Regions from separate parts of the Cedecea sp. Ae19-4 genome, predicted to be linked through region 1. Evidence: predicted binding sites of a transcription regulator. Region 1 holds the regulator's gene; the other holds the start of a gene.
What was found. Region 1 encodes PurR, which represses purine synthesis genes. Its sites were predicted from a motif close to CANGCAAACGTTTGCNTG; they were not measured.
Positions count from the first base shown of each region.

Region 2: purH (bifunctional phosphoribosylaminoimidazolecarboxamide formyltransferase/IMP cyclohydrolase) is a predicted target of PurR. The motif match lies at 7,392-7,409, and genes of this name have one in related genera.

Region 1 is NZ_JBCHWG010000001.1:1,112,013-1,127,625, reverse strand. Features, by position in the region: gene AAIE02_RS05420 (C40 family peptidase) at 118-963, shown strand; gene sodB (superoxide dismutase [Fe]) at 1,134-1,715, shown strand; gene cydH (cytochrome bd-I oxidase subunit CydH) at 1,798-1,887, opposite strand; gene purR (HTH-type transcriptional repressor PurR) at 2,180-3,205, shown strand; gene punR (DNA-binding transcriptional activator PunR) at 3,108-4,139, opposite strand; gene punC (purine nucleoside transporter PunC) at 4,254-5,456, shown strand; gene cfa (cyclopropane fatty acyl phospholipid synthase) at 5,753-6,901, shown strand; gene AAIE02_RS05385 (glycoside hydrolase family 1 protein) at 7,128-8,519, shown strand; gene AAIE02_RS05380 (riboflavin synthase subunit alpha) at 8,579-9,223, opposite strand; gene mdtK (MdtK family multidrug efflux MATE transporter) at 9,461-10,834, shown strand; tRNA gene AAIE02_RS05370 (tRNA-Val) at 10,989-11,065, shown strand; tRNA gene AAIE02_RS05365 (tRNA-Val) at 11,083-11,159, shown strand; gene AAIE02_RS05360 (hypothetical protein) at 11,360-11,500, shown strand; gene AAIE02_RS05355 (RidA family protein) at 11,535-11,933, opposite strand; gene AAIE02_RS05350 (alpha/beta hydrolase) at 11,998-12,930, opposite strand; gene AAIE02_RS05345 (LysR family transcriptional regulator) at 13,003-13,926, shown strand; gene AAIE02_RS05340 (FAD-dependent oxidoreductase) at 13,963-15,063, opposite strand; tRNA gene AAIE02_RS05335 (tRNA-Val) at 15,279-15,355, shown strand.
Region 2 is NZ_JBCHWG010000002.1:539,532-555,144, forward strand. Features, by position in the region: gene nudC (NAD(+) diphosphatase) at 1-696, shown strand, start outside; gene hemE (uroporphyrinogen decarboxylase) at 732-1,799, shown strand; gene nfi (deoxyribonuclease V) at 1,811-2,482, shown strand; gene AAIE02_RS15355 (YjaG family protein) at 2,526-3,116, shown strand; gene hupA (nucleoid-associated protein HU-alpha) at 3,303-3,575, shown strand; gene AAIE02_RS15365 (DUF1481 domain-containing protein) at 3,590-4,282, shown strand; gene purD (phosphoribosylamine--glycine ligase) at 4,329-5,621, opposite strand; gene purH (bifunctional phosphoribosylaminoimidazolecarboxamide formyltransferase/IMP cyclohydrolase) at 5,640-7,229, opposite strand; rRNA gene AAIE02_RS15380 (16S ribosomal RNA) at 7,848-9,387, shown strand; tRNA gene AAIE02_RS15385 (tRNA-Glu) at 9,473-9,548, shown strand; rRNA gene AAIE02_RS15390 (23S ribosomal RNA) at 9,770-12,676, shown strand; rRNA gene rrf (5S ribosomal RNA) at 12,775-12,890, shown strand; gene metA (homoserine O-acetyltransferase MetA) at 13,330-14,259, shown strand; gene aceB (malate synthase A) at 14,505-15,613, shown strand, end outside.

The DNA.
Region 1 (15,613 bases):
ATAGTATTTGCCTATTAACATTATCGGCTTTTATGCATTAGAATCGTCGGGTTTCGCAAAAATCATACGCAGGCATGATGGTTAGCATCGTGTCTTCATTTATCAGGGGATTGACGAGTGGCGCGGATAAATAAAATCTCTATCACGCTATGTGCTCTGCTATTTGCTTTGCCCTATACACCTTTGGCGCAGGCGTCCGAGCACGCCCGCCATCCTGTTGCACAAAAAGGCCATCCGGCCAAGACAACAACCAGTAAAAGCAACAAGGGCAAAGAAAAAGCAAAACCGAAGGTCAGCACAGCCTCCACAAAGAAGTCCGGTAAAAAAACAACCTCACCGGCGAAAGCCAAAGTGGCAAAACACACCACCTCAGGCAAAAGCAGCACCCTCGCTAAAACTAGCAGCAAAAAAACCTCGCAGAAATTAGCCCTACAGCCAGCCTCAGCCACCGTTGCCTACACTGAAAGATGCACTCATCGTAAAGGGCATAAAAAGCAGTGCGTTAAGGTGAAGTCGGAAAAAAATCTGACCATCGCGCAGGCGCATAAAGTGCGCGTGCAGAAAGCGCAAAAAACGGCCATGAACAAGCTGATGGGGCAAATTGGAAAACCGTATCGCTGGGGAGGTACTTCCCCACGCACAGGTTTCGACTGCAGCGGGCTGATTTATTACGCTTATAAAGATCTGGTGAATATCCGTATTCCACGCACCGCCAATGAAATGTATCACCTGCGCGATGCCTCCTCCGTTGACCGCGGCGAACTGGAAAGCGGTGACCTGGTGTTCTTCCGTACCCAGGGCCGTGGCACCGCCGATCACGTTGGCGTCTACGTTGGCAACGGGAAGTTTATTCAGTCCCCGCGCAGCGGCCGCGATATTCAGATCACCTCCCTGAGCGAAGATTACTGGCAGCGCCATTACGTGGGCGCCCGCCGGGTCATGACGCCAAAAACTATTCGTTAATCTTATCGCGCCCTTTCGGGCTAATCAGACTGATTAAAATATTAACAGCCCGGCACGGGCTGTTTTATTTTGTTGTTTCATTGCGCTTTTTTGCACTCTCGTAATTTGCTAACCTTATAACCACACAAAATGTAGTTATATTGTGAAGCAAAATAACAAGGAGTGAAGCCATGTCGTTCGAACTACCCGCCCTGCCCTATGCCAAAGATGCGCTGGCACCGCATATCTCAGCCGAAACACTCGAATACCATTACGGCAAACATCACCAGACCTACGTCACTAACCTGAATAATCTGATCAAAGGCAGCCCGTTTGAAGGTAAAACGCTGGAAGAGATCGTGACAGGATCTGACGGCGGGATCTTCAATAACGCGGCCCAGGTCTGGAACCATACGTTCTACTGGCACTGCCTGGCGCCGAATGCCGGCGGGGAGCCGACCGGTGACGTGCTGGCAGCCATCAACCACGCTTTTGGCAGCGTGGAAGCCTTTAAAAAGCAGTTCACCGAAGCGGCCATCAAAAACTTCGGCTCCGGCTGGACATGGCTGGTGAAAAATAGCGACGGCAGCCTGGCTATCGTCTCGACCTCTAACGCAGGTACCCCATTAACAACCGGAGCAAAACCGCTGCTGACCGTGGACGTATGGGAACATGCTTACTACATCGATTACCGCAACGCGCGCCCGGTTTATCTCGACCACTTCTGGGCGCTGGTCAACTGGGAATTTATTGCGCAAAACCTGGCGGGCTGATTTTTAGCGGTTAACCACGAAGGAGGGAAGCAACGCTTTTCTTCTATATACGAGAAGGGCCGCGAAAGCGGCCCTTTGTAAATCAGTGCAGGACGGCGGTTAGCGCCCCGGCAACAATCAGACTCAGTACGATAACCGTAGTCACCACGGAAAACTTCAGATCGGTACTCATCGTAAGCTCCTTTTATTTCCCTACAAAGTGTATGTGGGGTGATTTTCCCACAATTAGCGATAAAAATCCTGCTGGATTTGCACAGATATCGGTTTTCCCTCTTCCACTTTGCCCCGGGATAAGCCAAAATCCTTCGCTAATTTACCGCGTATCGCCCGGCAACGCCCTCCTCCCGCTGTATGTCGCATCCCCGACAGGCCTGCAACCAACGTGTTGCCCCAGGAGTTAGCGAAGGCAAACGTTTAACACATGAGTTATCAGGAGTTTACGATATGGTCTGGAGTGACATCTAATGGCAACGATTAAGGACGTAGCGAAGCGCGCAAACGTTTCCACTACCACTGTGTCACATGTCATTAACAAGACCCGTTTTGTGGCGGAAGAGACACGCAACGCCGTCTGGGCAGCCATCAAAGAGCTGCACTATTCGCCTAGCGCCGTGGCTCGCAGCCTGAAGGTCAACCACACCAAATCCATCGGCCTGCTTGCCACCTCAAGCGAAGCCCCTTATTTTGCGGAAATTATTGAATCCGTTGAGAACAGCTGTTTCGCCAAGGGCTACACCCTGATTCTGGGTAACGCGCACAACAACTTTGAAAAGCAGCGCGCTTACCTGTCCATGATGGCGCAAAAACGCGTGGATGGGCTGCTGGTCATGTGTTCCGAATACCCTGAGACGCTGCTTTCAACCCTGGAAGAGTACCGCCATATTCCGATGGTGGTGATGGACTGGGGCGAAGCTCGTGCGGACTTTACCGATTCCGTGGTCGATAACGCCTTCCACGGCGGCTACCTTGCGGGCCGCTACCTGATTGAACGTGGCCATCGCGATATCGGTGCTATTCCGGGTCAGCTGGAGCGAAATACCGGCGGCGGCCGCCATGCAGGGTTCCTGAAGGCGCTTGAAGAAGCCAATATCAAAGTGCCGGATAACTGGGTGGTTCAGGGTGATTTCGAACCAGAGTCTGGTTATCGCGCCATGCAGCAACTGCTTAACCAGCCGCATCGCCCTACCGCCGTTTTCTGCGGCGGCGATATTATGGCGATGGGTGCAATTTGCGCCGCAGACGAAATGGGGCTGCGCGTGCCGCAGGACATTTCTATCATCGGCTACGACAACGTGCGCAACGCCCGCTATTTCTCTCCAGCGCTGACCACAATCCACCAGCCGAAAGAGCGTTTGGGCGAAACAGCGTTTAACATGCTGCTCGACCGCATCATTAATAAGCGCGAAGAGTCGCAGACGATTGAAGTCCATCCTCGTCTGATTGAACGCCGCTCGGTTGCCGACGGCCCGTTCCGCGATTACCGCCGCTAAGCCTCTTCGGGGCCGGGAATGTGTTACCCGGCTCCTGCAGCCACTCCTGATTCATCGTCTCACTGTCACCCAAATAGTCCAGCAGCCAGCTCAAAGCGGGCGAAGCATCATCCTGCCGCCAGGTTAAGCAGCAGGCCGCGTCCGGGAATGGATTCTCCAGCATCAGCTCTTTCCAGTCGCCCCTGACGAGCCACGGCTGGGCAATGTGCGTCGGCACCATACCAATGCATAATCCCGCCGTCAGGCAATCCGCCCCCGACGCCCAGTCCGGCACCACCACGCGGCGTTGGTTGTCCAGCAGCCAGGTAATGCGCTTGGGTAACGAACGGGATGTGTCTTCCAGCACAAGGGATGGCCAGGGACGAATGTCATCATCCAGAATGATACCTTCCCGTTGCGCAAGCGGATGGTCAGCGGAAACCACGCAGCGCCAGCTTAGCGCCCCCATGTCCCGAAAAGCGTAACGCCCCCCGACCGGGATAGCCTGCGTGGCGCCAATCGCCGCCTCAACTCGCCCGTCGGCAAGCGCATCCCACACGCCGTTGAACACTTCCTGGGAAACCCTTAACTCGATATCCGGGAAATGACGATAAAAATCCAGCACCAGCTGGCGAGTACGCTCAGGTTTAACGATATTGTCTACCGCAATGGACAGGTGCCCACGCCAGCCGTTGGCTATCTGCTGGCACTGCTGGCGCGTTGCCATCATTTTTTTGATAACAGACCGACCTTCTTTGAGAAAAAACGCCCCGGCGGCGGTCAGTTCAACGTCCCGATGACGCCGTTCAAACAGCGGCACGGCCAGCCACTCTTCAAGCTGACGCACCGTGTAGCTGATGGCAGAAGGCACGCGATGCAGCTCCAGGGCTGCACCGCTAAAGCTGCCGTTTCGCGCCACGGCATCAACCACTTCCAGCGAATATTCAGACCACATATTTCTGCCTGCAAAAAATTTGAATGCAATTTGCAAATATTAGCGTTTCACAAGCGGTTTTGCACTCCGTAGACTCCTGCCCCGTTAACCTGCTATCAAAATCAAGAGTGAAATATGCAACCATCAAAGGGATTTCTTATCTGGCTTGCGGGGCTGAGCGTGCTGGGTTTCCTGGCCACCGACATGTACCTGCCCGCCTTTGCCGCCATTCAACAAGATCTGGGTACCACCGCCTCCGCCGTGAGTGCCAGCCTGAGCCTGTTCCTCGCCGGCTTTGCTTTTGCCCAGCTAATCTGGGGCCCGCTTTCCGACCGCTTCGGGCGTAAACCTGTGCTGTTGATTGGCCTGGCCATGTTTGCCGCCGGCTGTATCGGAATGCTTTGGGTGCAGGATGCCACCACGCTGCTGGTGCTGCGCTTTGTTCAGGCCGTGGGCGTTTGCTCAGCCGCCGTTAGCTGGCAGGCCCTGGTGACTGATTATTATCCCGCCAACCGCGCTGGCCGCATTTTTGCCACCATCATGCCGCTGGTCGGGCTTTCTCCGGCGCTGGCCCCGCTGCTCGGCAGTTGGCTGCTGAACCATTTTGAATGGCAGGCTATTTTTGCCGTGCTGTTCGCCGTCGCTTTGCTGCTGATGATCCCCACGCTGCGCCTCAAGCCCCGGACTCAGCACCACGGGCAAACCGAAGACAATAAAGTCAGCTTCTTCTCTTTATTACGTTCCCGCGTTTACGGTGGCAACGTGCTGATTTACGCCGCCTGTTCCGCCAGCTTTTTCGCCTGGCTTACCGGCTCGCCATTTATTCTGAATGAGATGGGCTACAGCCCCGCGGCGATTGGCCTGAGCTACATGCCGCAGACTGTCGCTTTCCTGGTTGGTGGCTATGGCTGCCGCAGCGCGCTGCAAAAGTGGAGTGGCAAACAGCTACTTCCGTGGCTGCTGGCGCTGTATACCCTGAGCGTGGTCGCCACCTGGGGCGTGGCGGTGAGCGGCCATGCTGATCTGACGCTGCTGCTTATTCCGTTCTGCGTGATGGCCGCGGCGAACGGCGCCATCTACCCTATCGTGGTGTCCTCGGCCCTGCTGCCTTTCCCGCAGGCAACCGGGAAAGCCGCAGCCCTGCAAAACACCCTGCAGCTTGGGCTTTGCTTCCTGGCAAGCTTAATGGTTTCCTGGCTGGTCACTACGCCGCTGCTGACCACCACCAGCGTGATGCTGGCGACAGTCCTGCTTGCTGGTCTGGGCTATGCCCTGCAACTCGCGTCCCAACGCGAAGCACCCAACAAGGGCCACATCGAGCTGTCCCGCGCACAGTAACCTGCATGATAATGTGAATGTTGTGTGATTAGCTTGCTAACAATATTCCATTGAACCCTCAATTAAACGGGCTTATAGTAATTGCGGTTCTACGATAAGCCTTATCAATTTTATTTTGCGGAAGCCGGAGCGCTTCCGTTTTTCCATGGATGGCCTTTCAGTAAGGGAGAATCCCCCCTTTCTCTGTTCTACGTCGGATATCAGGCACGCGGAATTTTCCGTGAGAGTTCTCACAAGCCGGGAATAGCGTCTACGCTGTTTTAAGGTTCTGATCACAACAAGGTGATGGAGAAGCTATGAGTTCATCGTGTATAGAAGAAGTGAGCGTACGAGATAACGAATGGTATCGTATCGCAAATGAAATGCTGAGCCGGGCAGGTATCACCCTCAACGGCCCAAACCCCTTTGATATTCAGGTCAAAAACCCGAACTTTTTTAAACGCGTTCTGCAGGAAGGTTCTCTCGGCCTTGGCGAAAGCTATATGGACGGCTGGTGGGAATGTGAACGGCTGGATATCTTTTTCACTAAAGTCCTGCGTGCCGGGCTGGAAAACCAACTCCCCCACCATTTCAAAGATACCCTGCGCATTGCGGCGGCAAGACTGGTTAACCTGCAGTCTAAAAAGCGCGCATGGATAGTCGGGAAAGAGCATTACGATCTTGGCAACGATCTGTTCAGCCGGATGCTGGACAAGCACATGCAATACTCCTGCGGTTACTGGAAAGACGCGACAAATCTCAGCGACGCTCAGGATGCCAAGCTCAAAATGATCTGCGAAAAGCTGCAGCTGAAACCCGGTATGAAGCTGCTGGATATCGGCTGCGGCTGGGGCGGTCTGGCCGAGTTTGCAGCACGCAACTATGGCGTATCCGTCTTTGGTGTGACTATCTCAGCAGAACAGCAAAAAATGGCGCAGGCGCGTTGCAAAGGCCTGGATGTCACCATCCTTTTACAGGACTACCGCGACCTGAACGAACAATTTGACCGCATTGTTTCCGTCGGCATGTTTGAGCACGTCGGGCCTAAAAATTATGCCACCTACTTTGACGTTGCCGACCGCAACCTCAAGCCGGACGGCATTTTCCTGCTACACACAATAGGTTCTAAAAAGACCGACAATAATGTCGATCCGTGGATCAATAAGTACATTTTCCCTAATGGCTGCCTGCCGTCGGTGCGGCAGATTGCCGAGGCCAGCGAACCGCATTTTGTGATGGAAGACTGGCACAACTTCGGCGCCGACTATGACAAAACGCTGATGGCCTGGCACGAGCGTTTTCTGGCAACCTGGTCAGAAATCGAAGGCAACTATTCTGAGCGCTTTAAAAGGATGTTTAGCTACTACCTGAATGCCTGCGCCGGCGCTTTCCGGGCGCGCGACATTCAGCTCTGGCAGGTTGTTTTCAGCCGGGGCATTGAGCACGGCCTGCGCGTACCCCGTTAAAACAGACCCGGTGAATGCCGGGTTTTCTTCTTTGCAATTGTCTCTCTTTGCGCACCAATGTGATTAACCTCACAGGTTTAGCCCTGCCTGCGCTTAGCGGCTTGATCTGCTTAACAGATATCATTTCCTGGGATGGAAACCGGTTTCATCAATCACAGACAATCTGGGCATTAGCCGTATCAATGATTGCCTGTCGGAGATGGCAGGTCAGACCGTGAGGACAACGATGAAATACGCATTTCCTGAGCATTTCTGGTGGGGCAGCGCAGCCTCCGGCCCACAAACCGAGGGCGAAGCGCTGAACTTTGGCAAATCTGAAACCATCTGGGACCGATGGTTCGCCGAGCAGCCTAACCGTTTCCACCACGGCGTCGGGCCGCAAAACACCTCAACTTTTTATCAGCGCTGGAAGCAAGACATCGCCCTGCTGAAAAAGCTCAATCACAATACTTTCCGCACCTCCATTTCCTGGGCTCGTCTGATTCCCGAGGGCACGGGTGAAGTCAACCCGCTGGCGGTTGAGTTCTATAACCAGGTGATTGACGAACTGTTGGCTCAGGGCATTAAGCCATTTATCAACCTGTACCACTTTGATATGCCCATGGTGATGCAGGAAAAAGGCGGCTGGGAAAGCCGTGAAGTGGTTGACGCCTACGCCGCCTACGCCAATACCTGTTTCGAGCTTTTCGGCGATCGCGTGAAGCACTGGTTTACCTTCAACGAGCCGGTTGTTCCGGTTGAATGCGGCTACCTCTATGACTACCACTACCCTAACGTGGTGGATTTCAACCGCGCGGTGACCGTCGCTTACCACACCATGCTTGCCCACGCTAAAGCGGTCAAGGCTTACCATGCCCGCAGCGATGACGGCCAGATTGGCATCATTCTCAACCTGACACCATCTTACCCTCGTTCGCAAAACCCGGCTGACGTAAAGGCCGCCAACCTGGCCGACCTGATGTTTAACCGCAGTTTCCTCGACCCGGCACTGCGCGGTGAATATCCTGCTGAGCTGGTCGCGTTCCTGAAAGAGCACGATAAACTTCCTGCCTGTCAGCCTGAGGACAAAGCCCTGCTCGCTGCGGGCGTCGTAGACTTACTGGGGATTAACTACTACCAGCCGCGCCGCATTAAGTGTCGCGACACGCTGGTTAACCCGGAAAGTCCGTTTATGCCGGAGTGGTTCTTTGAGTCCTACGAAATGCCGGGTCGCAAAATGAACCCTTATCGTGGCTGGGAAATCTACGAGCGCGGGATCTACGATATTCTCACCAATCTGCGTGAAAATTACGGCAACCCGGCCTGCTATATTTCAGAAAACGGCATGGGCGTCGAAAACGAACAGCGCTTTATCGACAACGGCCAAATCAACGATGATTACCGGATTGATTTCGTTCGTGACCACCTGAAGTGGCTGCATAAGGGCATCAGCGAGGGCAGCAACTGCCTTGGTTACCACATGTGGACATTTATCGATAACTGGTCATGGTGCAACGCCTACAAAAACCGCTATGGCTTTGTGTCGCTGGATCTTAATACCCAGCAGCGCACGATTAAGAAAAGCGGCGAGTGGTTTATGAAAACTGCAGTCGAAAACGGGTTTAACGAAGAAGATTAATCCTGGTTAAGAACGAGAAACGGGGCCAACTGGCCCCGTTTTTTATGGCTGAAGAATGTTTATTCGCTAGCGGGAATCGCCGCTGCTATTGCCGCTTCACGGCTAGCCAGCACGCGTTCAACGGTGTCGACAATTGCCTGGGTCTGCGGGTCAATTTCAATGTTCACGCGCTGCCCCAGTTTTTTAGCACCAAGCGTAGTGCGCTCCAGTGTTTCAGGGATCAGATGCACGCAAAAACGCGTGGCGGTCACCTCGCCCACCGTCAGGCTGATCCCGTCGATGCCCACATAACCTTTATAAAGGATATATTTCATCAGGGTCTTATCCTGAATCTTAAACCAGATTTGGCGGTTATTTTCTGAGGTCAGGATTTTTGAAATTTCGGCCGTGGTCATAATATGACCCGACATTAAATGTCCGCCGATTTCGTCATTAAATTTGGCAGCACGCTCAACGTTCACGCTGTCGCCCACGCTTAGCTCACCGAGGTTGGTGATGCGCAACGTCTCTTTCATCAAATCAAAGCTAACGTGATTGCCGTTGATTTCGGTTACCGTCAGGCAGCAGCCGTTATGCGCCACCGAAGCCCCGGTTTCGAGGTCTGGCAGCATTTCAGTCGGCATATCAATAACGTGGGTGCGGAAATTCGGTTTCTCATCGATGGAAATCAGGGTCGCCGTGCCCTGCACAATACCTGTAAACATCTAAAAACTCCTGGCAATTCGCAGACGGTAACGCTACCGCCATTAACAGACATTTTCGCACTTTAGCAGTTGGAAAATCAGCTTGCCAGTGCGGGGCGTGCGCTGGCTCTATTTTTGACTGGCGTATAAATAAACTCCCGCTACAATAGACTGGTTATTTCCCCAGTTCATCTTCTTGCTGCCTGTTTTGGCGGCTTTTTTAGTCTCTCATACATATAAAAATAATCAGGTGTAATCATGCAGAAGTACCTCACCGAAGCTCGCCAGCTCCTTGCCCTGGCGATACCTGTCATCATCGCGCAGGTCGCTCAAACTGCAATGGGATTCGTCGATACCGTGATGGCCGGCGGCTACAGCGCTACCGACATGGCCGCCGTGGCGATCGGCACCTCCATCTGGCTGCCCGCTATTCTGTTCGGCCACGGGCTGCTATTGGCCTTAACGCCAACCGTTGCGCAACTCAACGGTTCGGCGCGACGTGACCGCATTGCGCACCAGGTTCGCCAGGGGTTCTGGCTGGCTGGCATGGTTTCCGTGCTGGTGATGGTGGTGTTGTGGAACGCGGGCCATATCATTCACGCTATGCACAATATCGATCCTGAACTGGCGGATAAAGCCGTTCGCTATCTCCGAGCACTGCTGTGGGGGGCGCCAGGTTACCTGTTCTTCCAGGTAGGACGTAACCAGTGCGAAGGCCTGGCCAAAACCAAGCCAGGTATGGTGATGGGCTTTATCGGCCTGCTGGTCAATATTCCGGTCAACTACGTCTTCATTTATGGCCATTTCGGCATGCCCGAACTGGGCGGCGTGGGCTGCGGCGTGGCAACGGCGGCGGTATACTGGGTGATGTTCTTCAGCATGCTGTCTTACATCAAAAAAGCGCGTTCGATGCGCGACATCAAAAACCCGGAAGGTTTCAGCAAGCCGGACTGGGCGGTGGTCAAGCGCCTGAGCCAGCTCGGACTGCCGATTGCCCTGGCGTTGTTCTTTGAAGTTACGCTGTTTGCCGTTGTCGCCCTGCTGGTTTCCCCGCTGGGTATCACCGACGTTGCCGGGCACCAGATTGCCCTCAACTTCAGCTCGCTGATGTTTGTGCTGCCGCTCTCTTTAGGGGCCGCGGTGACTATTCGCGTCGGTTTCCGTCTTGGGCAGGGCTCAACCCTGGATGCACAAATCGCCGCCCGCACCGGGGTTGGCGTGGCCATTTGCCTGGCGATGTGCACCGCGTTGTTTACCGTTATTTTCCGGGAGCACATTGCTCTGCTGTACAACGACAATCCGGCAGTTGTCGCGCTGGCGGCGCATCTGATGCTGCTGGCAGCCATTTACCAGATATCCGACTCAATCCAGGTGATTGGCAGCGGCGTTCTGCGTGGCTACAAAGATACCCGCTCGATCTTCTTTATTACGTTCATCGCGTACTGGGTGCTGGGGCTGCCAGCCGGCTATATTCTGGGGCTAACCGACTGGGTCGTCGAACCGATGGGCCCGGCCGGGTTCTGGATCGGCTTTATTATCGGCCTGACTTCCGCCGCGGTCATGATGATGTTGCGTATGCGTTGGCTGCAGCGTCAGCCTTCCGTCACAATCCTGCAGCGCGCCGCTCGTTAATTAAACAACGGTAGCCGCATCCGCGGCTACTTTCTCTCCATTCTGCGCAGATGCTCGGCAATCGTGTGAAATCTGGAATAAAATTGCGAGTTTTCCCTTGCAAGCCCCGAGGTGTATCGCTAATATTCGTCCCCGCTGTCGCCAAGACAACAATGCGTTCATAGCTCAGTTGGTTAGAGCACCACCTTGACATGGTGGGGGTCGTTGGTTCGAGTCCAATTGAACGCACCATTTTCAAATATATCAGTGCGTCCGTAGCTCAGTTGGTTAGAGCACCACCTTGACATGGTGGGGGTCGGTGGTTCGAGTCCACTCGGACGCACCATATTTGCTAAAGCAGTTCCCTTCTTTAACCCGCTTTTCTTCAAGCTGATAAATTCCAAATTTCATTTTTACACGCAAGCCCGTAGCGCATGAAAACGTCATTTTTAGCGTTTTGAGCGTCCGCCGGTGTTTGGGGATGCGAAAACCCGAAAGGTTGCATATCATAAAGCGAGTCATTCACTAAACCACGACAGGTAACTTATGGAAATCGATCTCAATAATCTGGTGTTTTCCGGGTTAGATGAAGCCGAAGCGCGCAACGCCGAGCGCCAGGAAGACGCAGACAAAAAAGCTCAGGCCGTTGTGGCCGATGACGACTGCGGCGACGCCTGCAAAATCTGATAAAAAACCGGCTTACTCAGCCGGTTTTTTTATGTTACGCCGTTCTTCTCACGGCAATACATTTCACTTCCACCAGCAGCCCCGGGCGAGCCAGTTCAGACACGCCGACGCAGGTCCAGGCACAGTGTCCCCGCGGAAACAGTTCGTCTTTCACCTCCCGAAAAACAGCCATGTGTTCTTCCATGTCTACGTGGTAAGTAGTCATTTCCACAACGTCTTCAAAGTTGCAGCCCGCGGCCTGAAGGACCAGACGCAGGTTTTCCCAGCAGGCCATAAACTGCACCCTTGGGTCAGCTATCACCTGCAAATCAGGCGTGCGCCCAACCTGCCCGGCACAATAAACCGTGTTACCTACCACCACCGCAGGTGCATATCCCGCCCGTTCAGCAAGTACTTGCATGGAAGGCGGCATAATAATTTCTCTGTCTGACACGACTGTCTCTCCCCATTATTTAAAGGCGCGCAATTCACGCGCCTGCAGATGAATCATTTTTATCTCACCCGATGTTGACCGGGTTTAGCGCATCTTCGAAGAATCTTATCGCGTTTCGTAGCGCCTGGTCCGCCTCCGGCAATATCCCGGCAAACAAATGCCAGACGTGAAACATTTCCGGCCAAACTTCTAGAGTGGTACGAACCCGGCTCTCACTCATGTGGGATGCAAGGCGAATGGCGTCGCTCAGCATCACCTCGTTTTCACCAACCTGTATCAGCGTGGGAGAAAGGCCTTGTACATCGGCAAAAACCGGAGAAGCATCCGGATGTGTGGGCAGCTCTCCGGCAAGGAAACTTCGGGCCAGTTGGTTCAGGAAAGCTACGCTGCATAAAGGGTCCAGCCCATCCCGCACCGTTGCAGATACGCCGCTATGCGTTAAGTTAGCCCACGGTGAAATAGCTACTGCGGCGGCGGGTAATGCCAGGCCAGCATCGCGCGCTTTACGCATCAGCGTGACAACCATCGCCCCACCGGCAGAATCCCCTGAAATTATCAGCGAGCGCGGGTTTGTACCCTGCTCAAGCAAGGCTCGGTAGGCCTGAAAGACATCATCGATTGGCGTCGGGAAAGGAAACTCAGGCGCCTGACGATAATCTACCGCATATACTTTAGCCTTCAAGGCGCGAGCATAACGCCCGGTTAATCCCCGATAAGCTTCGACCCCACCGTGAACATAGCCTCCGCCATGAATATAAATCATCACCCGACCCTCAGTGACTTCCTCAGGCGTGACCAACATCGCACCAATACCGCCCAGGCTGGCATCGGCAAAGGTTACGCCCTCCACGGGAGGGAACAACTCATCCAGCTGCTTCACATAGTCAGCCCGAACTGCTTTCCAGTCAGCATCAGACTGGCCATATACCTTCTTCACAACCGGCCCGGCGGCTTTTATCCAGCCCATAAGGGCTGCCTGTGCGTTATCAGGAAGCATTTATTTCTCCATTGTCTACTGTGATTAAACAAAAAAGATTATGCTTAATGATTTGACGAAAGAGGTTCGCCAATGTCACTCCGCACAGGCACTAAAAGCCATTCAGACCTCGATCTCGGTAGCCTGCGAGTTTTCGTGGCTATCGTGGAAAGCGGGAGCTTTGTCGCCGGAGGAAAGGCGCTGGGCTTAACCCGTTCCGCCGCAGGAAAAGCGATTGCACGCCTTGAAGCACAGCTGGAAACGCGGCTATTTCATCGTACGACGCGAAGCGTCGCCCTGACCCGCGATGGCTACGGTTTTTATGAACGCTGCGCACAGATTTTGCAGGATATTGAAGAAGCAGAGGCGAGTGTCCGGCAGAATTTTTCCAGCCCCGGCGGAGTGCTTCGGCTCAGCGTCCCGGAAACGTGGGGCAAAGTAGTGCTTCTGCCTTTTCTGAAGCACTTCATGGCGGCCTACCCGAGACTGGATATTGAAGTCAATTTCACCGACCGCGTGGTGGACCTCGTCGCGGAGGGGTTCGATCTCAGCCTCCGACTGGGTGATTTACCGAAAGATTCGCAGCTTATTGCACGAACCGTGCAGCGCATTCGCCCTCATCTGTTTGCTTCCCCAGACTACCTGGCCAGTTCAGGTATACCAGGTTCGCCAGAAGATCTTCGCCTTCACCAGCGGCTGATTTACGGCCTGAGCCCTCAAACGACAAACTGGACGCTGTTCACGGCCAGCAATGAGAGCGTGTTGGTTGAAGGGCACAGCAGGATCCGCTTCGACAGCGGAGAGGCTATTTGCGCCGCCGCTGTTGCAGGCTTAGGCATCGCTTTCCTGCCAGCTTTTCTCGTTGCCCGGGATGTCGCAGAGGGCACACTGGTGCCCGTACTGCCTGAATTAGACGGCACGCCACTGAGCGTGAACGTGGTGTACCCTAATCGGAAACATCTGGCAGCCAAAGTGAGGTTGTTTATCGACAGCCTGGTGAAGCATATGGACCATTAACAACATCCCGATGAAATGATTTGGGAATGACAGGCCCTAATCCTGCGATCCTAACCCGGTGAATAACCCCAGCAGTTCCCGCGGCGCATCAGCCGCAAACCCCATGGCAAAATTCGCGGCAGACTCCTGCTGAAAACGAACGGTTCGTGCAGCCATTGCCTCCTGATATACCTTAAAAGCACCCTCCATGCTGGAAGGCTGGGAAATGATGGCATAGGCGAGATCGACGGCATCCGCCATCGCCAGATTCACGCCCTCCCCGGCAAAAGGTGACATAACATGCGCGGCATCACCAATCAGGGTCACATTTCCCGCTGCCTTCCAGAACTCCGCGGTAGGTAACACATAGATTGGCCTGGCAACCATCGGCCCCTCACTTTGCATCAACATCTCGCGGTAGCATTCGCCCCAGTCACGGAAGTGTTCAGCCAATTCATCACGAGTAAAGGTTCTGCGCGATTGCGCTTCCGGTACGGGTATGGCGGCATAGGCTGAAACCTCGTCTCCAGGTTCACAGTGAGCCATGATGCCCCGGCCTTCACTCAAAGCAAACAGCGACCCCTTGCCCACCAGCGCTTTCACCGCAGGATATTGCTGACTTACGTTCGGGTAACGCAGCTCAACAAAGGTTATTCCGGAATAAAGCGGTTGCTGTCCCGTTAACAAAGGCCTGACTTTCGACCACGCACCATCGGCGCCTATCAGGGCATCACAAACATGCGTACTGCTGTTCTCTAGCCGGAGAAGAAAGCCTGTGCCCTGTCGTTCGACGGACCTTACCCGGCTGTTCCAACGAATGATCCCCTTGGGCAACGCCTCTATCACTAGTTTGCGCAACGCGCCGCGGTCGACTTCCGGGCGGGAGCCATCACCTTCATCCTGATACAAGATATGGCCGTTTTTATCACGCATCAGAGTTGCATCCGCCCCCTCCAACACCAGAGCCATTGCGGCTTCATACAATCCCGCCGCTCGAAGTGCAGGTTTACCCGTGCCTTCGTTCAGATTGAGCATGCCACCCTGATGGCGTGAATCGAGAGAAGCATCAGCCTCGAGAATACAGACCGCAATACCCTGGCGGTGCAACATGTACGCCAGCAGCGGCCCCGCTACACCAGCGCCAATAATGGTTATCATAAAAATGCCTCTGACTGTCGGAGAAGAAACGGTTTTATCAGCAGCCAGATTGAAACGCCAGCCAGAACAAGCATAAAAAGCTCAAACATTCACCGGACGGTTTCTACGGGGCTTGTCAACATCCCGATTGCCCGTCATAATGTTGTCACTTCTCACCAAAGAAGATAAAACAATAATCAATTCAGTCGGTTATCGTTTTATAAATCGTATTAAATGCGTTCATAGCTCAGTTGGTTAGAGCACCACCTTGACATGGTGGGGGTCGTTGGTTCGAGTCCAATTGAACGCACCATTTCTTTTTATTTTCATCATCTCTGAAAACGCTCAAACATCTGGCAACGCCCTGATAACAACTCGCTGTAAAACTGTGCACTCCGTCGCTGAATCAACGGTTTTGATTCCTTTTCCAGCCAGATTTATCTATACTACGCCCGTTCTTAACTTGAATGGTTTCAGCTCATTGGACTCCTTTTTTATACAACAACATCGTCTAACGCTTTCCCCTGCTGAACCACAAGCACACTTTCCTCTGCACGCTTTATTTCTGTCA
Region 2 (15,613 bases), on a different contig from region 1:
GACTTACCTCACGGCAGCGCGGAGGAATTTCAACTCGTAGGCAGCCGCGCCCTGGATATCGGTGAGTGGGAAGGTGAGCCCGTGTGGCTGATTCGTGAAAACCGCCGCTCGGACATGGGCTCGCTGCGCCAGCTCCTGGATCGCGATGTGGGCCTGTTCCAGCTGGCCGGGCGCGGCGTCCAACTGGCCGAGTTTTATCGCTCGCATAAGTATTGCGGTTACTGCGGCCATGAAATGCACTTCAGCAAAAGCGAATGGGCAATGCTCTGCGGGCACTGCCGGGAACGCTATTACCCGCAAATTGCCCCCTGCATTATTGTCGCTATTCGTAAGGACGATCATATCCTGCTGGCTCAGCACACGCGCCACCGCAACGGCGTCTACACCGTGCTGGCCGGGTTTGTCGAAGTGGGCGAAACGCTGGAGCAGGCGGTGGCTCGCGAAGTCATGGAAGAGAGCAGCATTCAGGTGAAAAACCTGCGCTACGTGACTTCCCAGCCCTGGCCGTTCCCGCAGTCGCTGATGACCGCATTTATGGCGGATTATCACAGCGGTGAAATCAAGATTGACCCGAAAGAGCTGCTGGATGCGGGCTGGTATCGCTATGACCAGCTGCCGCTGTTACCGCCGCCGGGTACCGTGGCGCGCCGCTTAATTGAAGATACCGTCGCCCTGTGTCGCGCGGACTATGAATGATAGACTGCGGCGATACAGCTAAAGGAAAGGTAAACATGACTGAACTGAAGAACGATCGTTACCTGCGCGCCCTGCAGCGCTTGCCGGTAGATGTCACCCCTGTGTGGATGATGCGCCAGGCAGGGCGTTATCTACCTGAATATAAGGCGACGCGCGCTCAGGCGGGTGACTTTATGTCGCTGTGCAAAAACGCCGAGCTGGCCTGCGAAGTCACTCTGCAACCATTGCGCCGTTACGCGCTGGATGCGGCGATCCTCTTTTCGGACATTCTGACCATCCCGGATGCGATGGGGCTTGGGCTTTACTTTGAAGCGGGGGAAGGCCCGCGCTTTAGCTCCCCGATTCAAAGCCTGGCCGACGTTCAAAAGCTGCCGATTCCCGATCCGGAAGGTGAGCTGGCATACGTGATGAACGCGGTGCGCACCATTCGCCGTGAACTGAAGGGCGAAGTACCGCTGATTGGCTTCTCCGGCAGCCCATGGACGCTGGCCACTTATATGGTGGAAGGCGGCAGCAGCAAAGCCTTCACCGTGATTAAGAAAATGATGTTTGCCGACCCGAAAGCGCTGCACCTGCTGCTGGATAAGCTGGCGCAGAGCGTGACGCTCTACCTGAATGCGCAAATTCGTGCGGGCGCGCAGTCGGTAATGATCTTTGACACCTGGGGTGGCGTGCTGAGCGGGCGCGATTACAAAGAATTCTCGCTCTACTACATGCACAAAATTGTCGATGGCCTGCTGCGTGAAAACGATGGCCGCCGTGTACCGGTGACGCTGTTCACCAAAGGCGGCGGGCAGTGGCTTGAAGCGATGGCGGCAACCGGCTGCGACGCACTGGGCCTCGACTGGACAACGGACATTGCAGATGCACGTCGTCGCGTAGGCCATAAAGTCGCGCTGCAGGGCAACATGGACCCTTCCATGCTCTACGCTCAGCCGGCACGTATCGAAGAAGAAGTTGCCACCATTCTGGCTGGTTTCGGGCAGGGGGAAGGGCACGTCTTTAACCTTGGGCACGGCATTCACCAGGACGTTCCACCAGAGCATGCAGGCGTCTTTGTGGAAGCCGTGCATCGCCTGTCCGCGCAATACCACCAGGCTTAAGGTAGCAAGAGATGGATCTCACCATACTGCGAGAGCAACAGCTGGATCTGGCCTCAAAGGTGATCCGCGAAGATCGTCTTGACCAGGATCCGCCGCGGTTGATCGCCGGGGCCGATGTGGGGTTTGAACAAGGCGGAGACGTCACCCGCGCGGCCATCGTTTTGTTGAGCTACCCGTCTCTTGAGTTGGTTGAATATCAGGTGGCAAGAATTGCCACCACCATGCCTTATATCCCCGGCTTTTTATCCTTCCGCGAATATCCCGCGCTGCTTGAGGCGTGGGGTATGCTTTCGCAGAAGCCCGATTTGGTGTTTGTGGACGGACACGGCATCTCGCATCCCCGTCGTTTAGGGGTTGCCAGCCATTTTGGGCTGCTGGTGGATGTGCCGACGATTGGCGTGGCGAAAAAGCGGCTGTGCGGGAAGTTTGAACCGCTGGGGGACGAGCCCGACGCTCGTGCGCCGTTGATGGACAAAGGCGAGCAGCTGGCCTGGGTCTGGCGCAGTAAAAAACGCTGTAATCCTTTGTTTATTTCTACCGGGCACCGCATAAGCCTCGACGGCGCATTAAAGTGGGTGGAGCGCTGCATGGCCGGCTACCGTTTGCCGGAGCCAACCCGTTGGGCCGATGCCGTTGCTTCCGGGCGCCCGGCTTTTAAGCGCCTGCAAGCAATCGGCAGGTGATTCAGGTAAACTGCCGCTAATTTTCCGTCTTTGAGACATCGTCATGTTACAGAACCCTATTCATTTACGCCTGGAGAAGCTGGAAAGCTGGCAGCACGTCACTTTTATGGCTTCTTTGTGCGAGCGTATGTACCCGAACTACGCCATGTTTTGCCAGCAAACTGGCTTTGGCGATCCTCAGCTTTATCGCAAGATCCTGGACCTGGTTTGGGAAACCCAAACGGTGAAAGACGCCAAAGTGAACTTTGATAGTCAGTTAGAGAAACTTGAAGAGGCAATTCCTGCGGCTGACGACTATGATATTTACGGTGTCTATCCGGCGATTGACGCGTGCGTGGCGTTGAGTGAGCTTATTCACTCGCGTCTCTCGGGTGAAACGCTGGAGCACGCAATCGAAGTCAGTAAATGTTCAATCACTTCGGTGGCGATGCTGGAAATGACTCAGGCCGGTCGTGAAATGACCGACGAGGAGTTGAGAGCAAACCCGGCGGTAGAAGAAGAATGGGACATTCAGTGGGAGATTTTCCGGCTGCTGGCGGACTGCGAAGAACGCGATATTGAGCTCATTAAAGGGCTTCGTGCTGACCTCCGTGAGGCCGGCATCAGTAATATCGGTATAAATTTGCAGCAGTAAGACAGTAAAACGTGACATACAGTCTGATTTGTCCTCCCTGGAGGCTTCCAATTAACCCCCCGTCTGGTCTACATTTGTGGGGCGAATAAAAGTGGCTATCGGTGCGTGTATGCAGGAGAGTGCTTTTTAGGCATTTCCGTCGCACTCGATGCTTAGCAAGCGATAAACACATTGTAAGGATAACTTATGAACAAGACTCAACTGATTGATGTAATTGCTGACAAGGCTGACCTGTCTAAAGCACAGGCTAAAGCTGCTCTGGAATCCACTCTGGCTGCAATTACTGAGTCTCTGAAAGAAGGTGATGCTGTACAACTGGTTGGTTTCGGTACCTTCAAAGTGAACCACCGTGCTGAGCGCACTGGCCGCAACCCGCAGACCGGTAAAGAAATCAAAATTGCTGCTGCTAACGTGCCGGCATTTGTTTCTGGTAAAGCACTGAAAGACGCGGTTAAGTAAGTTAACGCGTGTCAGTGAACAGTTTTAACAGAGGGGCGTTTACGCCCCTTTTGTCCGTCTGGCGTCCGCTGCTGGCGCTGGCGGGTGTTCTGGTGCTCACGGCATGCAGCAGTAACAAACTCCCTCCTTTTACCGCTACCGGCTATGTTGCCGACCAGGGCGTGGTGCGCATCTGGCGAAAAGACAACGCCGATGAATCTACCCATATCCTTACCGCGTTTAGCCCGTGGCAGCACGGCGCCACCACCACCGGGGAATACCGCTGGCAGGGCGACAAACTGACCTTTATCGAACTCAATATTCAGGGTAAGCAGCCGGAGCATGTCAAAGTCCGCTTTGACGACCACGGCGACTTGAGCTTTATGCAGCGGGAAGTGAATAGCCAGAAGCAGCAGCTTTCTAACGATCAGGTGGCTTTGTACCAGTTCAACGCCAATCGTATTCGTGAGACTAGCGAAGCGCTGCGCATCGGCCACGTTGTGCTGCGCCAGGGGCGCTGGCACCAGAACGGCACGGTAACGACCTGCGAAGGCGAAACGTTATCGCCAAAGCTTGATAGCGCCTCCCTGAGCCATATAGCGCGCCGTCAGAGCAACTCCTCCCTTGACGTCAGTATTGCCTGGCTTGAAGCCCCGGAAGGTTCACAGCTGCTGCTGGTGGCGAACCAGAACTTCTGCAGTTGGCAGCCTAAGCCTGGCGATTTCTAGGTATAAAAAAACCGCCACGCGGGCGGTTTAGTGTGTACTGTCGGGATTACTTCGCGTTTTCACGCGCAATGGCGCGATAACCGATATCCGAGCGGCTGAAACTGCCTTCCCAATGAATCTCTTTTTTCAGCTCCAGCGCGCGCTGTTGCGCTTTGGCTACCGTTTCGCCCAACGCAGTCACGCATAACACGCGCCCGCCGTTGGTGAGCACACGGTCATCTTCGCTGAGCTTAGTCCCGGCGTGGAACACCTTGCCATCGGCCACTTCTTCCAGTGGCAGACCATGGATAACGTCGCCGTTACGATAGTCGGCCGGATAACCGCCCGCCGCCAGCACGATCCCTAGAGCCGGACGTTCGTCCCACTTAGAATCTTTCTCATCCAGCTTGCCATCACAGGCAGCGAGGCACAGCTCGACCAGATCTGACTGCATACGCAGCATGATGGGCTGAGTTTCTGGATCGCCGAAGCGGCAATTGAACTCAATCACCTTCGGATTACCCTGCTTGTCGATCATCAATCCGGCATACAGGAAGCCCGTGTAGGTATTCCCTTCGGCAGCCATACCGCGCACGGTTGGCCAAATCACGCGTTCCATGGTGCGCTGATGCACTTCGTCAGTCACAACCGGAGCGGGAGAGTAAGCACCCATGCCGCCGGTGTTTGGGCCAGTATCGCCGTCGCCAACGCGTTTATGATCCTGGCTGGTGGCCATCGGCAGAACGTGCTCGCCATCTACCATCACAATAAAGCTGGCTTCTTCGCCATCGAGGAACTCTTCAATAACAATACGGTGACCTGCATCGCCAAACGCGTTCCCCGCCAGCATGTCATTGACGGCAGCTTCCGCTTCTTCCAGCGTCATCGCCACAATAACGCCTTTCCCTGCGGCCAGGCCGTCGGCCTTGATCACGATCGGCGCGCCTTTCTCTCGCAGGTAAGCCAGCGCAGGCTCAACTTCGGTAAAGTTCTGGTATTCCGCCGTCGGGATATTGTGGCGAGCCAGGAAGTCTTTGGTAAAAGCCTTCGAGCCTTCCAGCTGTGCAGCCCCTTCGGTAGGCCCGAAGATTTTCAGGCCAGCGGCGCGGAAGGCATCCACCACGCCAATCACCAGCGGCGCTTCCGGACCGACGATGGTTAAGTCGATGTTTTCGTTCTGCGCAAAGCTAAGCAAAGCTGGAATATCTGTCGCGCTGATAGCAACGTTCTGCAGCGCTGGCTCCAGCGCGGTACCTGCGTTACCTGGTGCAACAAATACAGTACGTACTAAAGGGGACTGAGCCGCTTTCCAGGCCAGCGCGTGCTCGCGCCCGCCGTTACCAATAACTAAAACTTTCATCTATAAACGCTCCGGTAATTAATGGCGGAAGTGGCGCATATCGGTGAAGATCATTGCGATCCCATGCTGGTCGGCGGCGGCAATGACTTCATCATCACGAATGGAACCGCCCGGCTGGATCACACAGCTCACGCCAGCTTCGGCGGCGGCATCAATCCCATCGCGGAATGGGAAGAAAGCATCAGATGCCATAGCAGAACCTTTTACTTCCAGGCCTTCATCGCTGGCTTTGATACCGGCAATTTTTGCGGAATAGACGCGGCTCATCTGGCCTGCGCCTATGCCGATGGTCATATTGTCACGGGCATAAACGATGGCGTTGGATTTAACGAACTTCGCCACTTTCCAGCAGAACAGCGCGTCATGCAGTTCTTGCTCGGTCGGCTGACGTTTAGTGACTACGCGCAGATCGCCTGCTGTCACCATACCCAAATCACGATCCTGAACCAGTAGGCCGCCATTGACGCGTTTGAAATCGAGGCCAGCCGTGCGTTTCTGCCACTGGCCGCAAACCAGGACGCGAACGTTCTGTTTGGCCGCGGTGATCTTCAGCGCTTCTTCGCTGGCGGAAGGGGCGATAATGACCTCGACGAACTGGCGAGAAATAATGGCCTGTGCGGTTTCTGCATCCAGCTCACGGTTGAAAGCGATGATGCCGCCGAAGGCAGAGGTTGGATCGGTTTTATAAGCCAGATTGTAGGCTTCGAGTACGGAACCGCTGACGGCCACGCCGCAAGGGTTGGCGTGTTTAACGATAACGCAGGCTGGTTCGTCGAACTCTTTCACGCATTCCAGCGCCGCATCGGTATCCGCGATGTTGTTATAGGAGAGCGCTTTGCCCTGAACCTGGGCCGCGGTTGCCACGGATGCTTCTTTGATTTCTTCTTCTATATAGAAGGCGGCCTGCTGGTGGCTGTTTTCGCCATAACGCATATCCTGCTTCTTAATGAAGTTCAGGTTCAGCGTGCGTGGGAACCGCCCGGCAGGATCTTTGCTTTCGCCGTGATAGGCCGGGACCAGGCTACCGAAGTAGTTAGCGATCATACTGTCGTAGGCCGCAGTGTGTTCGAAAGCTTTGATCGCCAGATCGAAACGGGTTTCCAGCGTCAGGGATCCTTCGTTGGCGTCCAGCTCGGCAACGATCGCCTGGTAGTCGCTGCTCTTTACTACGATCGCCACATCTTTATGGTTCTTGGCTGCGGAGCGAACCATGGTTGGCCCGCCAATGTCGATGTTCTCAACCGCATCTTCTAAAGAGCAGCCTTCGCGGGCAACGGTCTGGGCAAATGGATAAAGGTTAACGACGACCATATCAATAGGAGAGATGGCGTGCTCCGCCATGATGGCATCGTCCTGACCGCGACGGCCCAGAATGCCGCCGTGAACTTTCGGGTGCAGCGTTTTGACGCGTCCGTCCATCATCTCCGGGAAACCGGTGTAGTCGGAGACTTCGGTTACCGGCAGGTTTGCTTCTGCCAGCAGGCGGGCGGTTCCGCCGGTGGACAGCAGCTCCACTCCACGTTGGGAGAGGGCCTGAGCGAATTCGACGATACCGGCTTTGTCAGAAACACTGAGCAGTGCGCGGCGTACAGGACGACGTTGTGACATGGTTTTATCCCTTGGCTTTGGTTCGCATATAGAAGAGCGTTAGCTGAATTTTAGTCTTCACCTTAGTTCTGGCGGCGCAGAAAAGGGAAATTAAGGAAAAGAAGAGACGAAAACTCAGCTAACGCCCCCATCGGGGGTGTCCATTTTATCGCGGTGCATTGTAGCGAAAACGTTTGCGTCGCGCTCGCGAATTTTAAGTTCAAATCCGGATTGTGGATAAGTCTGTGTGCAAAAGGGTATAAGGCGGGGTTTTGCTGTGGAATGCAGCAGTCAGTCATTTTTCTGTCATTTTAGTGTTGCAGCGCCGGGAGAACTCCCTATAATGCGCCTCCATCGACACGGAACATGTGAACAACATCACAGAGTAACGGCGGCGATGAGAGTGAAAAATCCTGAAATTAAGGATTGACTCTGAAAGAGGAAAGCGTATTATACGCCACCTCGAGTTAGCAAGCGAAAGCGACTGACTCACTGCTCTTTAACAATTTATCAGACAATCTGTGTGGGCACTCGCAGGATTGGTATCTCAGCATCTCCGGATGCAAACAAATATCAAGTCTTGAAGAGTGACTACTGATTTTATAAACAGTTTTAATTCTTTGAGCATCAAACACTTTTAAATTGAAGAGTTTGATCATGGCTCAGATTGAACGCTGGCGGCAGGCCTAACACATGCAAGTCGAGCGGTAGCACAGGGAGCTTGCTCCTGGGTGACGAGCGGCGGACGGGTGAGTAATGTCTGGGGATCTGCCTGATGGAGGGGGATAACTACTGGAAACGGTAGCTAATACCGCATAACGTCGCAAGACCAAAGAGGGGGACCTTCGGGCCTCTTGCCATCAGATGAACCCAGATGGGATTAGCTAGTAGGTGGGGTAATGGCTCACCTAGGCGACGATCCCTAGCTGGTCTGAGAGGATGACCAGCCACACTGGAACTGAGACACGGTCCAGACTCCTACGGGAGGCAGCAGTGGGGAATATTGCACAATGGGCGCAAGCCTGATGCAGCCATGCCGCGTGTATGAAGAAGGCCTTCGGGTTGTAAAGTACTTTCAGCGAGGAGGAAGGCATTAAGGTTAATAACCTTGGTGATTGACGTTACTCGCAGAAGAAGCACCGGCTAACTCCGTGCCAGCAGCCGCGGTAATACGGAGGGTGCAAGCGTTAATCGGAATTACTGGGCGTAAAGCGCACGCAGGCGGTTTGTTAAGTCGGATGTGAAATCCCCGGGCTCAACCTGGGAACTGCATTCGAAACTGGCAAGCTTGAGTCTTGTAGAGGGGGGTAGAATTCCAGGTGTAGCGGTGAAATGCGTAGAGATCTGGAGGAATACCGGTGGCGAAGGCGGCCCCCTGGACAAAGACTGACGCTCAGGTGCGAAAGCGTGGGGAGCAAACAGGATTAGATACCCTGGTAGTCCACGCCGTAAACGATGTCGACTTGGAGGTTGTGCCCTTGAGGCGTGGCTTCCGGAGCTAACGCGTTAAGTCGACCGCCTGGGGAGTACGGCCGCAAGGTTAAAACTCAAATGAATTGACGGGGGCCCGCACAAGCGGTGGAGCATGTGGTTTAATTCGATGCAACGCGAAGAACCTTACCTACTCTTGACATCCAGAGAACTTTCCAGAGATGGATTGGTGCCTTCGGGAACTCTGAGACAGGTGCTGCATGGCTGTCGTCAGCTCGTGTTGTGAAATGTTGGGTTAAGTCCCGCAACGAGCGCAACCCTTATCCTTTGTTGCCAGCGGTTCGGCCGGGAACTCAAAGGAGACTGCCAGTGATAAACTGGAGGAAGGTGGGGATGACGTCAAGTCATCATGGCCCTTACGAGTAGGGCTACACACGTGCTACAATGGCGCATACAAAGAGAAGCGACCTCGCGAGAGCAAGCGGACCTCATAAAGTGCGTCGTAGTCCGGATTGGAGTCTGCAACTCGACTCCATGAAGTCGGAATCGCTAGTAATCGTAGATCAGAATGCTACGGTGAATACGTTCCCGGGCCTTGTACACACCGCCCGTCACACCATGGGAGTGGGTTGCAAAAGAAGTAGGTAGCTTAACCTTCGGGAGGGCGCTTACCACTTTGTGATTCATGACTGGGGTGAAGTCGTAACAAGGTAACCGTAGGGGAACCTGCGGTTGGATCACCTCCTTACCTAAAAGATACAACCCGCGTAGTGCTCACACAGATTGTCTGATAGATGTAGAGAAGCAAGGCGTCTTGCGATTGAGACTTCAGTGTCCCCTTCGTCTAGAGGCCCAGGACACCGCCCTTTCACGGCGGTAACAGGGGTTCGAATCCCCTAGGGGACGCCACTTGCTGGTATGTAAGTGAAAGTTGCGTGCCGAACTATCTCAAAGCTGACTTGAAAGAGTCATGTTTGAGATATTTGCTCTTTAACAATCCGGAACAAGCTGAAAATTGAAACGACATGTCGTCTTATTCTTCCGTAATAAAGAATGAGGTTAAGACATGTTCGAGTCTCTCAAATTTTCACAATATCGATTGTGTCTTACGAGACACCTTCGGGTTGTGAGGTTAAGCGACTAAGCGTACACGGTGGATGCCCTGGCAGTCAGAGGCGATGAAGGACGTGCTAATCTGCGATAAGCGTCGGTAAGGTGATATGAACCGTTATAGCCGGCGATTTCCGAATGGGGAAACCCAGTGTGATTCGTCACACTATCATTGCGTGAATACATAGCGTAATGAAGCGAACCGGGGGAACTGAAACATCTAAGTACCCCGAGGAAAAGAAATCAACCGAGATTCCCCCAGTAGCGGCGAGCGAACGGGGAGCAGCCCAGAACCTGAATCAGTTTGTGTGTTAGTGGAAGCGTCTGGAAAGTCGCAGGGTACAGGGTGATACTCCCGTACACTAAAATGCACATACTGTGAGTTCGAAGAGTAGGGCGGGACACGTGGTATCCTGTCTGAATATGGGGGGACCATCCTCCAAGGCTAAATACTCCTGACTGACCGATAGTGAACCAGTACCGTGAGGGAAAGGCGAAAAGAACCCCGGCGAGGGGAGTGAAAAAGAACCTGAAACCGTGTACGTACAAGCAGTGGGAGCCTCATTTATGGGGTGACTGCGTACCTTTTGTATAATGGGTCAGCGACTTATATTCTGTAGCAAGGTTAACCGTATAGGGGAGCCGCAGGGAAACCGAGTCTTAACTGGGCGTTAAGTTGCAGGGTATAGACCCGAAACCCGGTGATCTAGCCATGGGCAGGTTGAAGGTTGGGTAACACTAACTGGAGGACCGAACCGACTAATGTTGAAAAATTAGCGGATGACTTGTGGCTGGGGGTGAAAGGCCAATCAAACCGGGAGATAGCTGGTTCTCCCCGAAAGCTATTTAGGTAGCGCCTCGTGAACTCATCTTCGGGGGTAGAGCACTGTTTCGGCTAGGGGGCCATCCCGGCTTACCAACCCGATGCAAACTACGAATACCGAAGAATGTTATCACGGGAGACACACGGCGGGTGCTAACGTCCGTCGTGAAGAGGGAAACAACCCAGACCGCCAGCTAAGGTCCCAAAGTCATGGTTAAGTGGGAAACGATGTGGGAAGGCACAGACAGCCAGGATGTTGGCTTAGAAGCAGCCATCATTTAAAGAAAGCGTAATAGCTCACTGGTCGAGTCGGCCTGCGCGGAAGATGTAACGGGGCTAAACCATGCACCGAAGCTGCGGCAGCGACACTATGTGTTGTTGGGTAGGGGAGCGTTCTGTAAGCCGTCGAAGGTGAACTGTGAGGTTTGCTGGAGGTATCAGAAGTGCGAATGCTGACATAAGTAACGATAAAGCGGGTGAAAAGCCCGCTCGCCGGAAGACCAAGGGTTCCTGTCCAACGTTAATCGGGGCAGGGTGAGTCGACCCCTAAGGCGAGGCCGAAAGGCGTAGTCGATGGGAAACAGGTTAATATTCCTGTACTCGGTGTTACTGCGAAGGGGGGACGGAGAAGGCTATGTTAGCCGGGCGACGGTTGTCCCGGTTTAAGCATGTAGGCGGAGCGTTTAGGTAAATCCGGACGCTTATTAACGCTGAGGTGTGATGACGAGGCACTACGGTGCTGAAGTAACAAATGCCCTGCTTCCAGGAAAAGCCTCTAAGCATCAGGTAACATTGAATCGTACCCCAAACCGACACAGGTGGTCAGGTAGAGAATACCAAGGCGCTTGAGAGAACTCGGGTGAAGGAACTAGGCAAAATGGTGCCGTAACTTCGGGAGAAGGCACGCTGTCGGTAAGTGAAACCCCTCGCGGGTGGAGCTGAAGGCAGTCGAAGATACCAGCTGGCTGCAACTGTTTATTAAAAACACAGCACTGTGCAAACACGAAAGTGGACGTATACGGTGTGACGCCTGCCCGGTGCCGGAAGGTTAATTGATGGGGTTATCCGCAAGGAGAAGCTCTTGATCGAAGCCCCGGTAAACGGCGGCCGTAACTATAACGGTCCTAAGGTAGCGAAATTCCTTGTCGGGTAAGTTCCGACCTGCACGAATGGCGTAATGATGGCCAGGCTGTCTCCACCCGAGACTCAGTGAAATTGAAATCGCTGTGAAGATGCAGTGTACCCGCGGCAAGACGGAAAGACCCCGTGAACCTTTACTATAGCTTGACACTGAACATTGAGCCTTGATGTGTAGGATAGGTGGGAGGCTTTGAAGCGTGGACGCCAGTCTGCGTGGAGCCAACCTTGAAATACCACCCTTTAATGTTTGATGTTCTAACGTAGACCCGTGATCCGGGTTGCGGACAGTGTCTGGTGGGTAGTTTGACTGGGGCGGTCTCCTCCTAAAGCGTAACGGAGGAGCACGAAGGTTAGCTAATCACGGTCGGACATCGTGAGGTTAGTGCAAAGGCATAAGCTAGCTTGACTGCGAGAGTGACGGCTCGAGCAGGTGCGAAAGCAGGTCTTAGTGATCCGGTGGTTCTGAATGGAAGGGCCATCGCTCAACGGATAAAAGGTACTCCGGGGATAACAGGCTGATACCGCCCAAGAGTTCATATCGACGGCGGTGTTTGGCACCTCGATGTCGGCTCATCACATCCTGGGGCTGAAGTAGGTCCCAAGGGTATGGCTGTTCGCCATTTAAAGTGGTACGCGAGCTGGGTTTAGAACGTCGTGAGACAGTTCGGTCCCTATCTGCCGTGGGCGCTGGAGAATTGAGGGGGGCTGCTCCTAGTACGAGAGGACCGGAGTGGACGCATCACTGGTGTTCGGGTTGTCATGCCAATGGCATTGCCCGGTAGCTAAATGCGGAAAAGATAAGCGCTGAAAGCATCTAAGCGCGAAACTTGCCCCGAGATGAGTTCTCCCTGACCCTTTAAGGGTCCTGAAGGAACGTTGAAGACGACGACGTTGATAGGCTGGGTGTGTAAGCGTAGTGATACGTTGAGCTAACCAGTACTAATGATCCGTGAGGCTTAACCTTACAACACCGAAGGTGTTTTGAGAGACGAAAGATTTTCAGCTTAGTTCAGGATTAGATTGATGGTTATATGGAAATATAACGGTCAATAACAGAATTTGCCTGGCGGCCGTAGCGCGGTGGTCCCACCTGACCCCATGCCGAACTCAGAAGTGAAACGCCGTAGCGCCGATGGTAGTGTGGGGTCTCCCCATGCGAGAGTAGGGAACTGCCAGGCATCAAATAAAACAGAAAACCCCAGCCTGATGGCTGGGGTTTTTTGTTTATGTGGTATCAGGCCATTCCCTGCACGAGCATGGGCATGCGACAAACGTGTCGGGAACACGTTTGAACGCCGCGTGCATCGGCCCCGGAGGGGCGAGTATCAGGATGATACGCGTATTGTAGGGAACTGCCAGGCATCAAATCAGCATTAACCCCGACCGAAAGGCCGGGGTTTTTTGCTTTTTGTACCCTTCATATTTTTATCTTTCTACGACAGAGTTATTCACTGAGTTCCTGTCTTCAATCCAGCGTAAGCATCTGCTCTTGGCTATCACTCTTAAATGAAACATTTTCACCTTTTCGCTTCTGACTCGACATTGAATCATAAACTCGGTATCGTCAGGTGTCTGGATGTCTAAACGTTTAAACGTATGCTTTGAGGATATAAGGTTATGCCGATTCGGGTGCAGGACGAGCTACCAGCCGTCAATTTCCTGCGTGAAGAAAACGTCTTTGTGATGACGACATCGCGCGCCAGCAATCAGGAAATACGTCCGTTAAAGGTACTGATCCTGAATCTGATGCCGAAGAAAATTGAGACGGAAAACCAGTTCCTGCGGCTGCTCTCCAACTCTCCACTGCAGGTGGATATCCAGCTGCTGCGTATCGACAGCCGTGAATCTCGCCATACGCCTGGCGAGCACCTCAATAACTTTTACTGTAATTTTGATGACATTAAACACGACAACTATGACGGATTGATCGTCACCGGCGCTCCGCTTGGACTGGTTGAATTTAATGATGTGGCTTACTGGCCGCAGATCCAGCAGGTGCTGGAATGGGCCAAAGATCATGTTACCTCGACGCTGTTTGTCTGCTGGGCCGTCCAGGCCGCGCTGAATATTTTATACGGTATTCCAAAACAAACTCGAGATGAAAAACTTTCTGGCGTCTACGAGCACAATGTTACTCAGCCTCATGCTTTACTGACGCGCGGCTTTGATGATTCATTCCTGGCGCCTCATTCTCGTTATGCCGACTTCCCTGCGCAGCTGATCCGGGATTACACCGATCTGGAGATCTTTGCCGAAACAGAACAGGGCGATGCCTACCTGTTTGGCAGCAGGGATAAGCGCATCGCGTTCGTAACCGGTCACCCGGAATATGATGCGCTGACGCTGTCCGGCGAGTACTTCCGCGATGTCGATGCGGGGCTTCAGCCAGAGGTGCCGTATAACTACTTCCCAGGAGACGATCCGGCGAAGAAACCTCACGCGACCTGGCGCAGCCATGGCAATCTGCTGTTCACTAACTGGCTGAACTACTACGTCTACCAGATTACGCCATTCGACCTTCGCCACATGAACCCGACGCTCGATTAAGCGTTTCAGCTTCCCATTCCAGGCGCCTTCGGCGCCTTTTTTCTATTCTGAAAATCACTTCCCGCCTTGATTAAACTTTAATCTCATAAATATCAATATGATAAATCAATTTAAAATCAAAAATGGAAATTGTTTTTGATTTTAAAAAATCATCAAGTAGTCTTAATTCTGTTGCATGAAAACTGCACAGCCGTGCGCGATTCATTTTTGGCCGTCTCGACGGGATAAGACGAAGGAGTAACCGAATGACACAACAGACAGTTAGCGAAGAGCTGGCCTTTAGCCAGCCGTTTGGCGAGCAAGAGAAGCAGATCCTCACCCCGGAAGCCGTAGAATTCCTCGGCGAGCTGGTGAGCCGCTTTACTCCACAGCGCAACAAGCTGCTGGCATCTCGCATTGCTGAACAGCAGGCCATCGACGGTGGAAAGCTTCCTGATTTCAATTCGGAAACAGATTCCATTCGTAAGAGTGATTGGCAGATTCGTGGTATTCCGCAGGATCTGCTCGACCGCAGGGTAGAAATTACCGGTCCGGTTGAGCGAAAAATGGTGATCAACGCGCTGAATGCTAACGTAAAAGTCTTTATGGCCGACTTCGAAGATTCCCTGGCGCCGAGCTGGAGCAAAGTCATTGACGGGCAAATCAACCTGCGCGATGCGATAAACGGCACCATCAGCTGGACAAACGAAGCGGGAAAAATCTATCAGCTGAAGCCAGACCCGGCGGTACTGGTTTGCCGCGTGCGCGGCCTGCATCTGCCTGAAAAACACGTGACCTGGCGCGGGGAAGCGATCCCTGGCAGCCTGTTCGACTTCGGGCTCTATTTCCTCCACAACGTGGATGCCCTTCTGGCTAAAGGCAGCGGCCCTTATTTCTATCTGCCCAAAACCCAGTCATGGCAGGAAGCGGCCTGGTGGAGCGAAGTCTTCAGCTTCACGGAAGATCGCTTCGATCTGCCACGTGGCACCATTAAAGCGACTTTATTGATAGAAACGCTGCCAGCGGTCTTCCAGATGGATGAGATCCTGCACGCCCTGAAAGATCACATCGTGGGCCTGAACTGTGGTCGCTGGGATTACATCTTCAGCTACATCAAAACCCTAAAAAACCACCCGGATCGCGTCCTGCCGGACAGGCAGTCCGTGACGATGGATAAACCTTTCCTGAACGCTTACTCGCGGCTGCTGATCAAGACCTGTCATCGTCGCGGTGCATTTGCAATGGGCGGCATGGCGGCCTTTATCCCGAGCAAAGACAGCGCTCGCAATGAATGGGTACTGAACAAAGTCAAAGCGGACAAAGAGATGGAGGCCAATAACGGCCATGATGGTACCTGGATTGCGCATCCGGGCCT